Regions from separate parts of the Clostridium sp. LS3 genome, predicted to be linked through region 3. Evidence: a T-box and tRNA genes for the amino acid it is inferred to sense, from the RefSeq annotation. Region 3 holds a T-box; the other regions hold tRNA genes.
The links. The T-box of region 3 lies ahead of metG (methionine--tRNA ligase). A T-box ahead of a tRNA ligase gene usually reads a tRNA of that ligase, here a tRNA-Met.
Positions count from the first base shown of each region.

Region 1: it encodes a tRNA-Met, which carries the amino acid that the T-box ahead of metG (methionine--tRNA ligase) is inferred to sense. The anticodon was not compared.
Region 2: it encodes a tRNA-Met, which carries the amino acid that the T-box ahead of metG (methionine--tRNA ligase) is inferred to sense. The anticodon was not compared.

Region 1 covers NZ_CM143921.1:1,213,283-1,217,923, reverse strand. Annotated here, with positions in the region: gene ACZJV1_RS05535 (hypothetical protein) at 442-1,101, opposite strand; gene ACZJV1_RS05530 (hypothetical protein) at 1,433-1,594, shown strand; tRNA gene ACZJV1_RS05525 (tRNA-Met) at 1,982-2,057, shown strand; gene ACZJV1_RS05520 (hypothetical protein) at 2,232-2,867, shown strand; gene ACZJV1_RS05515 (ABC-F family ATP-binding cassette domain-containing protein) at 3,104-4,641, opposite strand, start outside.
Region 2 covers NZ_CM143921.1:867,278-871,918, forward strand. Annotated here, with positions in the region: gene ACZJV1_RS04015 (hydroxyethylthiazole kinase) at 213-1,058, shown strand; gene ACZJV1_RS04020 (flavodoxin domain-containing protein) at 1,139-1,618, opposite strand; gene ACZJV1_RS04025 (FMN-binding protein) at 1,629-2,018, opposite strand; gene ACZJV1_RS04030 (TetR/AcrR family transcriptional regulator) at 2,035-2,658, opposite strand; tRNA gene ACZJV1_RS04035 (tRNA-Met) at 2,809-2,884, opposite strand; gene rbsK (ribokinase) at 3,085-4,014, shown strand; gene ACZJV1_RS04045 (hypothetical protein) at 4,208-4,641, shown strand, end outside.
Region 3 covers NZ_CM143921.1:130,064-134,704, forward strand. Annotated here, with positions in the region: gene ACZJV1_RS00595 (aminopeptidase P family protein) at 1-81, shown strand, start outside; gene ACZJV1_RS00600 (FUSC family protein) at 139-630, opposite strand; gene ACZJV1_RS00605 (FUSC family protein) at 658-1,179, opposite strand; gene ACZJV1_RS00610 (SdpI family protein) at 1,431-1,772, shown strand; T-box leader at 1,827-2,066, shown strand; gene metG (methionine--tRNA ligase) at 2,142-4,085, shown strand; gene ACZJV1_RS00620 (DUF2164 family protein) at 4,193-4,420, shown strand; gene ACZJV1_RS00625 (methionine--tRNA ligase) at 4,450-4,641, shown strand, end outside.

The DNA.
Region 1 (4,641 bases), 1.1 Mb from region 3:
GCTCTGAACAACTTGTTTCATGTCTTACAATCGTTGTGCAGAGCTAACTACAGCGCAGTTATTTTCAATCACTTTCAATCACCTCATTATAAATTACAATAGCCTATAAGTAAGATTATACCTCAATTCAATTAACTTATAAAGTTAAATTCATCATAGAACTACCTTCAATTTATATATTATTTTATTTTTATGTCTATAATCACAATGTTATTGTTCATAAAATAAAGGTTAAGAATACTTTTATGCTTCTCAACCTTATAATTAGCTGTTTTAACTCTAAATCTTTGTTAATATTATTTTATTTAGTTTTTCAGCAGATCAATTCTACCTATATTATCATTATAAAACAAAATATGTATTAATTTTACGATCTCTTATTGACCTTTAATATCTTCAACCTTTATAAATTAGATATATTTTCTAAAATATAATATTACATTAAGATATTCTACCTTTATACTCACCATTAATTTTAAATATATTTACACCATACATATTTGAATATGCTTTCTCACTACCTTCTGGCATTAGCTTTAATTGGATGCTTAAGTCACAATTAGCATTTTCAATTAATGTCATATCTTTTTCTATTTTTAAAGGCTCTACATTAATATTCTTTCCATCAGCAACATCAAGATCTAACCTAGTCATCTTCAACATTTTATCTAATTTTGATTTATCTTCAGCTGTAATAGGTATTAACTCACTATAATCATCATTATCACTAACTATTCTATCATCAATATTTTTTCCAGCAAAAAAATCTTTTAATAATTGAACTGCAAAATCCACCTCTGAATAATCACCTTTTTTATAGTTAATTCCTTCTTCAACATCAACTATTACTGTATAATCTTCTAAATCAGCTACATTGCCTTTTGCATTAGATGAACTATCCTGTGTTTTACTATCTCCTACAGCTTTATCATTATCTGATTTACTATCCTTAGAACCATCCTTCTCTGAAGAATTATCTTTTTTATCCTCTACTTTAGGTTTATTATCACCCTTTTGATCTTTCTCTGTTTTACCACATGCTATTAGACTTGTTGATAAAATACAAATAGACATAATTAGCAATAAAAATTTCTTTTTCATCATGTATCCTCCTTTTTCCTGTCTAGTTAATTATATCATTATTATATAAATTTTGTATATATTGATTTTTTCATTTATATATTTAAATTAATATTAAAGATTGTTACATAATAACAAAAAAGCTCCAAGCCTTAATATTATAAAGGCTTGAAGCTACTTCTTATTAATTATCTAATAGTTGTCATTATACTATTTTAGTTGTCCATTCCTCAAAACCATTTCCACAATAATATGTCTTTATGTTTTTAGGAGTTCTACTGGAAGCTACGATTACCACTTATTTCAACTAGATATATAATATTTTTATTATAGCTAAAGGATGATTTATTTTATGAAGCAAATAAAAAGATTTATTATTATAGCTTTGTTATTATCTATATCACTAACACTATACCGCTTTACTCCTACTAGAATTACTCCAAAAGAAGAGCTATCCGAAGATGATATAAAAATAAAAGTTCACCTACAGGTAACAACAGACCCTCTTTATTAACTGAAAGAAGATAAAAATAAATATGTACTATTTTAAAAACTAATATTATGAGGTGAATGTTGAAAATGATTTATTAACCTTATTTAAGCAAAATTTATATAACTAAGCATAAAATCAAAGCATATTTTAGAATATATTTATTTAAGTTGCTTTTTTATATAATATAATTTGGTTTTGAATAGAATTTTATTTATTATAAATCATTAGCTATGGTTTTAAATCTTAATTTAACTTATTCTTATTTCTTAGCATTTGATATCATCTGACATGCTAAGCCATCTCTTGTCATCATATTCCACAATATGATGTTATCTCGCTTTGACATCAATCTTTATTAAGCATATACTAATAATACAAGTTGGCCAAGCCAATATGTAAACTTAATATCGCGGGATGGAGCAGTTGGTAGCTCGTTGGGCTCATAACCCAAAGGTCGTAGGTTCAAGTCCTGCTCCCGCAACCAAAACCTTACTCTTACTGTAAGGTTTTTTATTATTTAAAAGCTTCTGAATCATTTGTTAATCCTCTCTCAAAATTTTATTTAAATCATGTTAATTAATTGAAAGATAACAGAGCTAATTTACTCATCATATGTTATACTTTCATTTAGATCATTATGAAAGAAGGTACATATTTAATGAATTATAAAACTTTTGAAAATAAATTTGATGTTAAAGAACACATTGCTTATGCCACTGTTTTAAAGAAAGATGGAAGTGAGTTAGTTTTCCAAATAGATGCTGACGATATTGAAAGAATAAAATCTATGGGAACTTGGTTTGCTGAATGGAATAAAGATTTTAATGCTTATACAATTCAAAATATAAGCAAATCAAAAGGAACTAAGCATTTAAAACAAAGTCTTCAAACAGTTATTTTAAATGCTAATCCAAAAGCTCCTGTTAAACATATTAATGGTAATATGCTAGATAACAGAAAATCTAATTTAGAAATAGTCCCAAGTGCTCAAAAAAATCAATATGAAAAAGTTGATGATAACACCATTGCTATCATTCTAACTAATAAATACGGCACTCCACATGCTAGGGCATTAATTTCTTCTGAAGATTTAAATACTGTTATAACTGACGAGTTTAGCTGGGTTCAATATAAGAAGAATGGAGTTATCATGGTTATCGCCAATACTCCACAGGGTAGAATTCATTTAGATAAACTTATAATGAAGCCTACTGAATCTGAAATTGTACATCACATAAACTTAAACCCTCTGGATTGTAGACGTAGCAACTTAGAAAACAAAGTAATCGAATAAATATCCTAAAGAAAGCCTAGTGATGTAACACTAAGCTTTTCTTATTTATCATATATCAAATTTTTATAAACATCTTATTTTTTATTATTTAATAGTTCGATTATCTTATCTATCCATTCATGTTCCCTAATTTGCTCACCTACAAGTAACACCAGTAACTAAGTCTATTAATCTCATTTGCTTGAGATAAGGTTCACTCTTTATAATCCTAAATCCAATAGTAGTAAAACAAGCTATTATACTATTTTAGTTGTCCAATCCTCACAGTTCCATATCTCTGTCACAACATCTCTATAGAATTCTGGTTCGTGGGATACTAGTAAAATTGATCCTTTGTATTCTTTTAATGCTCTCTTTAATTCGTCTTTTGCATCTACATCTAAGTGATTTGTTGGCTCGTCTAGGATTAATATATTTGTTTCTGTATTTAAAATCTTGCATAGTCTTACCTTTGCAGCCTCTCCACCTGATAAAACCATTATTTTTGATTCTAATTGTTTTGTTGTTAAACCACATTTAGCTAAGGCTGCTCTTATCTCGTATTGTGTTTTACTTGGGAACTCTTGCCACACTTCTTCTATACAAGTATTTGTATTTCCTGATCTATCTTCTTGCTCAAAATAACCTATATGTTGATAGTCTCCTCTATGAACTTTTCCTGATAGTGGTTGTTGTATTCCTAGTAAGCTTTTAAGTAATGTTGATTTACCAAGTCCATTTGCGCCAACTAAAGCTATTTTTTGTCCTCTTTCCATTAATAAGTTTAATGGCTTAGTTAGTGGCGAATCATATCCTATAACTAAATCTTCAGTTTCAAATATTGTTTTTCCAGCTGTTCTTGCTATTTTAAAGTTAAACTCTGGCTTTGGTTTTTCCTTTGAAAGTTCTATTACTTCCATCTTATCAAGCTTCTTTTGTCTTGATTTAGCCATATTAGCAGTAGCAACATTTGCTTTATTTCTTGCAACGAAGTCTTCTAATCTAGCTATTTCCTTTTGTTGCTTTTCATAAGCTTGCTCTAATCTCTTTTTGTTTTCTTCATATAATCTCTTAAATTCGTAGTAATCTCCAACATACCTTGTTAACTTTCTTTCTTCAACATGATAAATTAAGTTAACTACTGAGTTTAAAAATGGTATATCGTGAGAAATTAATATAAAGGCATTTTCATAATTATTTAAATATCTCTTAAGCCACTCTATATGTTCTTCATCTAAATAGTTAGTAGGCTCATCTAAAAGTAGTATGTCTGGATTTTGAAGTAATAACTTTCCAAGTAGTATCTTCGTTCTTTGTCCACCTGATAAATCATCAACATCTTTATCTAAACCTAAATCTAAAAGTCCAAGACCTTTAGCCACTTCTTCTACCTTTGCATCTATTACATAAAAACCATTATGATCTAATAAATCTTGAATAACTGCTGTTCTTTCAAGCATTTTTTCCAGTTCTTCTGGAGTACAATCTCCCATTTTTTCATAAAGAGAGTTCATTTCTGTTTCTAAATCAAATAAATACTTAAAAGCATCTCTTAAAGCATCTCTTATACTTTGCCCTTTTACTAAAGCTGCATGTTGATCCATATAGCCAACTCTAACATTATTAGACCAAATAACCTTCCCTTCATCTGGCATAAGCTTATCTGTTACTATATTCATAAATGTTGACTTACCTTCACCATTTGCTCCAATAAGACCAACGTGTTCCCCCTTTAATAATCTAAAGGATACATCTTCAAAAATAGCTCTATCTCCAAAGCCATGACTCATATCTT
Region 2 (4,641 bases), 740 kb from region 3:
GTATAAATATTAGAATAATAAAACTATATATAGATTAAGTATATTAATACATATTAAATTTAATTATATACTAAAAAATATATATAATAAAACTATTTATATAGAAATAAATATGTAACATATAAAAATAAAGTCGAATAACATATAGAGATGTAGTATAAATATAATTACATCTTTAAAATTTAAGTTCAGGATGTAAGAGAGGATACGAAATGCAAATTGGTATAAGGGCATTAGACGAGAGTTTAAACTTGCAGCAAAAAAAGCACCCCCTTATACACTGTATCTCTAATTTAGTCACAGCAAGAGATTTAGCACAAGGTATTTTATGCTATAATGGTAATCCTTTAATTTCAAATTCTATTGAAGAAGCTTCAGATATAACTTCTGAATGTGAGAGTCTGTTAATAAACCTAGAAGACTTAAATAGTTCAAAAGTAGATGCTATTGAAAAATCACTTAGAGTAGCAAGAAGAAAGAGGATACCTGTAGTCTTAGATATAATGGGAATAAGTTTCTCATTTTTCAGAAGAGAAGTAGCATTAAGATTTATAAGTAGATACAATATAAATGTTGTAAAGGGAAAGTTAGAGGATTTTAACGTATTATTCCATAGTAATGATAAATTAAAAAACAAGAATTTTGATGAGACTAAACTTATGGAGGATATAGAAATTAGAGTAGAATTAAGAAGTTTTTCTAGAAGATATAATACAATAGTGGTAGTTCAGTCAGAAGATTATTATTTAACAGATGGATTTAGTGAATTTCATGTAGATGGATATCCAGATAAGTTTAGTAATATATTAGGAATTCAATCAATATTATGTGGATTAATTTCTGTGGGGGTTGCAGCTGCAAGTAATAATGAACAAATATTTAGAGCCGTCTTAGTTGCTATTATGACTATAGCAGTAAGTGAAAAAATAGTTATACAAAAGAACTTAAAACCAGAAAATAAAGTATGGTTAAAGGAATACTTATTAGATGAAATAGAAAATATAAATGCAGATAAATTAAATAGATTAGCAAAAGTTGATTATTCTTTTGTAAGATAAGTTAGTGGGAAGATATAATATTACTTGCGACCTCGCAAGATCCAAGTTGCCGTAATATTATATCTCCTTCTTTATAATGATTAAATAGAATTCATTGCTTGGGCAAATTTATGAATATTATCATTTAGTATATTTGATTTGCTGGAGGATGTTTTGGCTATTTTCTTAACTATAAATTTTTCAAAGAAGTTCATTTTGTCAAAATTGAATTCTCCTCCAAAATAGATCTTTGATATTGCTATATTAATTAATTCTGGCGGGAAATTTTCAATGAGTTCATTATTTATTGCATCTCCTTCTTGCATTCCACAAATGAATAAACCAATTTGCTTTTCTTTTAATTCTTTCAAATTATTTGAACAGAATTCTGTTACTTCTTTTTGTATTCTACCCATATATATTGATCCGCCAATAATGACTTTATCGTACTTTGAAATATCAATATCTCCTGAGTTTTTTAAGTTAATTATATTTGGTTTATCCTTAAGTTCTTTAGACATAAATTCTACACATCTTTCTGTACATCCGTATTTGCTTGAATAAAGGATTAAAGTACTCATTTAATTCACCTCATTTTTTATTTAATACATTTTCTATAGACTTAAGATAAGCTTTAGATGTTACTGTTGCGCCAGATATAGCATCTATTTTAGTGCTTTGGGTTTCAATAACTTTATTAAATAATTCCTCACTTACACCTGGCTTTGAAAAAGTAACATCATCTTTAATTAAAATCTCAGTAATTTTATTATTCTTAACTGTAATATCAAGCTTATTGGTCCATCTTCCATGATCATATTCTCCAGTGTATTTGCCATCATCTAATTTAGAGATGTCTATGCCATTTAAACTAATGCTCATACCTTCATTAAGACCTCGAGATAAATAAAAAATTACTCCTACAAAAATAAGCAAAAATAAAAGTATTAGTGACATTAATATTTTAAAAAATGTCTTCAAATAGATTCTCTCCTAACTATTTATTATTGTGAGCTATTTTTAATACTATTTCCTTTGAGTAAAACTCAATTAATTTTTGTTTTTGTTCTTCTTCCATATCTTTTTCTATAGATAGCTTTATTATAAGTCCTAATGTTGATACTGCTATAATTTGAGCAGTTAATTCTAGGGTTTCTTCATCTATGAGTTTATCTTTATAAATATCCTGTAAGCATTTATATAGTGAAGATAGAGCTGCTTTTTCTTTTGAGGCCCCTTTAAATAAATAGGATGTGTATTTTAAAGCTTCTTTTGACGTATTTAACTGAGCAGCCATAAATTCTTCAGGCATACTTAGGGCTATGTTTATATAATTTTTAGTCATTTCTATTAATTTTTCTTCAGCAGAATTAGATTTTGTTTCGGCTGAAGATATAGCAGATACTATTTTTTTATATCCTTTTAGCATTAAATTATTTATTATTTCTTCTTTATCGTTAAAGTAGTGATAAATTATAGCAGGTGAGTATTCAATTTTCTTAGCTATTTTTCTAATAGATAATTTTTCAAATCCTTCTAAAGCTATAATTTCATTTGCAGCTGAAAGAATAAGCTCTCTCATTTCTTCTATTTCACGATCTCTTCTTTTTTCTATAATCATAATTAACTCCTAATTTATTAAACATCGTTTAATTATTGAACAGTGTTTAATAATATAGTATCATTGTATTTTTTTTATGTCAATATATAGAAAAGAAATTAAAAAAAGATAGTGTAGAACTATTTCTAGTTATACACTATCTTTAAATATTGGTTGCGGGAGCAGGACTTGAACCTACGACCTTCGGGTTATGAGCCCGACGAGCTGCCAACTGCTCCATCCCGCGATATCAATGCACTAACCTCAGTCAGTATGTTAAGTATAGTACTATTATTAACAAAAGTAAAGGAAAATATTAAAATATTTTAAAAAAAATTTAAAAATATTAAAAAAACCATTACAAAACGTTTACGAATGATTTATTATTTAGTTAAGCGATTCACTAAACCGCTTCAGTAAATAATAAATCATTTAGGAGAGAGATTTATGAATAAGATATGTGTACTTGGAAGCATGAATATGGATTTAGTTTTAAAGGTTAAGGATATACCTCAAGTAGGTGAAACTATTTTATCAAAATCTTTTGAAAAGATATCAGGAGGAAAAGGAGCTAATCAAGCTGTAGCAGCAAGAAGAAGTGGTTCAAAAGTATTCATGATATCTAAAATAGGTAAAGATGATAATGGATTAATATTAAAAAGCAAACTAAAAGAAGATAATATAAATGTAAATTTCATATATGAAGATGACAAAGAAGCAACAGGAATGGCAATTATAATGGTTAACGAAAATGGAAACAATTCAATAGTTGTTGCACCAGGATCAAATATGACAATGAATGAAGGGGAAATTGATAAATCTATAAGAGCTTTAGAAGAAAGTGATATACTTATATCTCAATTTGAAACTCCTGAAGAAATTACATTAAAGGCATTTAAGAAATTTAAAGAATTTGGAAAAGTAACAATATTGAATCCAGCACCAGCAAAAACGATGGATGATGAACTTTTAAAAGTAACAGATATTATAGTTCCAAATGAAACAGAAGCAGAAGTCTTAACTGGGGTTAAAGTTGAAAGTTTAGAAGATGTAAAGAAAGCAGCGAAAACTTTCCAAGATAAAGGAGTGAAATTTGTAATTATCACTTTAGGGGCAAGAGGTGCAGCAGTAATAGGAAAAGATTTCTGTGAAGTAGTACCAGCATTTAAGGTTAATGCAATAGATACAACGGCAGCAGGAGATAGCTTTATAGGAGGTTTGAGTTCTAAATTAGATATAAGAAATTTGAATAAAGAAAATCTTATAAAAGCAGTAACCTTTGGTAATAAAGTTTCATCAATAGCAGTTCAAAGAAAAGGAGCACAACCTTCAATACCATATTTAAAAGAGGTGGAAGAGGTTTATGGAGAGGAGTAAGCTAATGAGAAAATATACTATTAAATAGAATATTATAGTAATTATTCATAGATAATGAAAAGATACTTTCATTAAAGAAGGTAACCTTTTTTATAAATATAAAATATATTCAAAATTTTAAAGAATATAATTTCAAAATTATAAATATTATGATAAATTATAAGTATAGGAATTATTTAGGGGGACTGTAGTAATGGATGTTATAATATATAAGCTAGTTTTAAATTACTTAAATGAAAAAGTAACAAATGAATTAAAGGATGAATTAAAGGATGAATTTATTAATGCAGCTTTACATTTTAATATAAATAATGATATATACCAAAAGTACTCACCAGTACAAATTGAATGTATGATAAATAAAATATCATCAGAAGAAATAATAGACTATGTTGAATTATGCTCAGTATATGGCTATATATTATATAGATCTATAGAACAGAATAAACTTAAAAATGAGGAAAGAATAGAAGTTCTTCAGATAGTTTTAAAAATAAGTAATACTATAACTGGCTATTTAAGAAATTTAATAAGTGAAGATGAATTATTTGAAAAGTTATTAAATATAACAAAGAAACTTAATTTAACAAAGGAACAAAACAAGAAGATAATTGAAATATTAAATCA
Region 3 (4,641 bases):
AAGACTGTATTTGAAAAGTTAAATCAATATTTAAATAAAGAAGAGATAGATTTCTTAAAGAATGAAACTAGAGAAATATAACAATTGAAAATAAAAAATGGACAATTGGAAATTGTCCATTTTTTATTAAATTATATACTATTCTTTTGGTGGAACTATAAACTTATTAACTAGTAAAGCTATAAAAATACCAAAAAGAGTTTCTACAGTTCTATTAACTGCATAAAAAATTGGATCAGAAAAGGCATGAATAGTTGTTACACCAAGAAAGGCTATGCAAGATACATTAATTGCTCCTGGCTTCTTTATTAAGTTACATGAGTATATAACTGCTATTATGCCTATAGCTATAGTAAAGTAAATCAATAATTTGCTTAAAATGTCGGATTCAATATTAAACTTGAAATATCTACACAGAATTAAAAATAATAATCCTATAGCTGCTCCAACTATTGTTCCAACACCCCTATTTATGGCCATTTTAACTGAGTTTGAAACAGTACTCTGAAGACAGATAACAGCAGTTAAGCAAGCAAAAAATGGCTCGTGAGGAAATAGCAATAAACATAAAAATACTGAAATTGCAGTTTTAATAGTTCTAAGTCCAACTTTAGGGATAGTAAAGTTCATATGTTGTTCTCCTTAATATTTATAATATCATTTGATTTCATTAGTTTTATCGTCTTGTGATGAATTAATTTCATTAGTTTTAGTATATTCTGGTGGGTTAATGTATTTATTAATAACAATTGCAATCATTATTCCAAAAGCTGTCTCTATAGTTCTTCTAAAAGAGTAAATTAATGGACTATCATAATTAGGTGATATAATAATACCAATTAAAACAATAGAAGCAATAGAGCAGGCAGCTGGCTTTTTTACTAGATTACACAAATAAATAATTAAAGATACACCAATTGCAGCTATTATTGCAGAGAATGATGATAAATTAAATTTATTTATTGTAAAAAGTAAAAGAACGCCTAGAATACCACCGAGTAATGTACCTATTAATCTATTAAGGCCTGTTTTAACTGAGTTTTCTACTGTGTCTTGTACACAGATTACAGCTGCAATTGCAGCAAAAAGAGAATTCGGCCAAAATATTAGGCAAATTAAAATAGAAAGAGCTGTTTTAATATTTCTATAACCAATATGAGGTAAGTCAAATTTTCTCACAGTATCAACTCCAATCTTTTTTATAATATTATAGCATATAACTTATATAAGGTTAGTGTTATAAATATGACTTAAAATTATAAGACTATATGAAATAGTACGTATTTTTAATTTGAGTATTATATTTATAGGTATGTAGTTACTAATTAATTTTAATTAGTAACTACATACTTATAAATATATATTGCAGATATAGTTATTACTATTATAAAATATAAATATTACAAATATGTTTAATAAGGATTGATTATATGAATTTTTGGGTTTATTTAGTATTAACAGAAATAATACCATTAGGTTTGTTTATTGTAGGAGGATTGTACGAATCCAAATCTACAAAGTATCCAGATATGAAAATAGGATATAAAAATAAATATTCAACACAAAGTAGCTTAGCATGGGAATATTCAAATAAGTTAGTGGCTAAGTTAAATGGATCTGTAGGAACATTACTATTTATAGTTAATGCAGTATTATTATTTATAATTGGAGAAAGTGCTTTTACTTTTTTATTAGCATTTAATTTATTTATGGTTGTTTTATCAAGATTGATGATAGATAATATAATAAAGAAAAAGTTTGATAAAGAGTGAATTGTTAAAAATAATTGACAGTATTTTTAATATAGAATATCATAATAATAAATGGAAAATGCAGTGAAGAGAAGAGTAGTGAAGAAATATAGTCTAAAAGAGAACTAGGCAAGGTGAAAGCTAGTGACAGTAATCTTCATGAATATGGACTTGGAGCAGATTCTTTGAGCTTATTAAGTTAGAGGAATACGGTAGCAACCGTTATATTGCAAGGTGAATAAATTTCACCTATTGAGATATTTATTGCGAAATAAGTATGAAATAGAGTGGTAACACGTATAATACGTCTCTATATAGGTCTTAATATACCTATATAGAGATTTTTTTTATTATTATAAAGAAGAAACCATGTTAGGGAGGAGAAAAGATATGTGTAAAAAGACATATTATATAACTACACCAATTTACTATCCATCAACTAAGCTTCATATTGGAAATACTTATACTACTGTAGCAGCCGATGCTCTTGCAAGATATAAGAGATTAACTGGATATGATGTAATGTTTTTAACTGGAACAGATGAACACGGTCAAAAGATACAAAGAATAGCAGAAGAAAAAGGTATAACACCAAAAGAGCATGTAGATGAAATAGTGGCAGGAATAAAAGATCTATGGAAAATGATGAATATCAATTATGATAAATTTATAAGAACAACTGATGATTACCATATAAAAGCTGTTCAAGATATCTTCAAAAAATTATATGATAAAGGAGATATATATAAATCATCATATGAAGGTCTATACTGTACTCCATGTGAATCTTTCTGGACAGAAACTCAATTGGTTAATGGAAACTGCCCAGATTGTGGTAGACCAGTAGAAAAGTCAAAGGAAGAAGCATACTTCTTCAAAATGAGTAATTATGCTGATAAATTAATGGAATATATAGAGTCTCATCCAGAGTTTATACAACCAGAATCAAGAAAAAATGAAATGGTTAATAACTTTTTAAAACCAGGTCTTCAAGATCTTTGTGTTTCAAGAACTAGCTTCAATTGGGGCGTTCCTGTAACATTTGATGAGGGACACGTTGTATATGTATGGATAGATGCTCTTTCAAACTATATTACAGCATTAGGTTATGGAAGTGAAAATAAAGACTTATATGATAAATATTGGCCAGCAGATGTACATTTAATTGGTAAGGATATTTTAAGATTCCATACTATTTATTGGCCAATTATGCTAATGGCTTTAGATTTACCATTACCAAAGCAAGTATTTGGTCATGGATGGTTACTTGTTGATGGTGGAAAGATGTCAAAATCTAAAGGCAATGTTGTTGACCCAGTAACATTAGTGGAACATTTTGGAGTAGATGCAGTTAGATATTACCTATTAAGAGAAATACCATTTGGATCAGATGGATTATTTAATAATGAAATATTTATAAAGAAGATAAACTCAGATCTTTGTAATGATTTAGGAAACCTTCTTTCAAGAACAGTAGCTATGATTGAAAAGTATTTTGATGGAACTATACCAGAAAATTCAAGCAAAGAAGCTGTTGATGATGAATTAATAAGCTTAGCTTTAGAAACTACAAATAAAGTTAATAAAGCTATAGATGATTTAAGAATTCCAGAAGTTCTAGAATATATATTTGATTTAATAGGAAGAGCAAATAAATATATAGATGAAACAACTCCGTGGATATTAGCTAAGGACGAAGAAAAGAAGGAAAGATTAGGTACTGTATTATATAACTTGGTAGAAAGTTTAAGATTTGCATCAGTTTTATTATCTGCATTCTTACCAGATACAAGTAAGAAGATAAATGAACAAATAAATACAACTAATATTTCTTTTGAATCCTTAAGTAGCTTTAATGGTACTGTTGTAGGAACTAAGGTTCAAAAAGGTGAGGCTTTATTCCCAAGAATAGATGTTGATAAGAAGCTGGCAGAATTAGATGCCTTAAGAGAAGCTCAGTTAGCAGAAAATAAAAAAGATGAAAAAAGAGAAATTACTCTAATAAAAGAAGAAATCACAATAGAGGATTTTGAAAAAATAGATTTAAGAGTAGTAAAAGTATTAGCTTGCGAACCGATAAAAAAAGCTAAGAAGTTACTAAAATTAAAGGTAGATTTAAATGGAGAAGAAAGACAGGTAGTTTCAGGAATAGCACAATACTACAAGCCTGAAGATTTAGTAGGGAAATATGTAGTATTAGTAGCTAACTTAAAACCGGTAACATTAAGAGGTGAGTTATCACAAGGGATGATATTAGCAGCATCAACAGATGATGATAGTTTGTTAAAGGTAGTAAATCCAGGAGAATTACCAACTGGAAGTCAAGTAAGATAAATCTTTATAATTTAATTAAGTTTATTTTAAAAATGATGATAAAGGAGGATAGGGGAACCTATCCTCAAATTTTTATAAAAAAATAATTATAATAAGGAGACATTGATATGAAAAAAACATTCGATATATCTAAAGAAAAAAGAGAAGCTTTAAAGAATGAAATAAAAACCTATTTCTATGAAGAAAGAGATGAGGAATTAGGTGATTTAGCATCAAATATGATACTGGATTTCTTTATGGATAAATTAGCAGTAGAATTTTATAATCAGGGGATAGAAGACTCTTATAAATATATTATAGATAGAGCAGAAGATTTACTTGGAATACAAAAATAAAGCAATAAGAAAATAGTGAGGGGATATTTATGAATATTATTATAGGAAATGCATGGCCATATGCAAATGGGCCACTACATTTAGGAAGAATAGCAGTATTACTCCCAGGAGATATTATTGCAAGATATCATAGGCTTATGGGAGATGATGTTGTGTTCTTGTCAGGAACAGACTGTCACGGAACTCCTGTAACTATGAGAGCTAAAGAAGAGGGAATAACC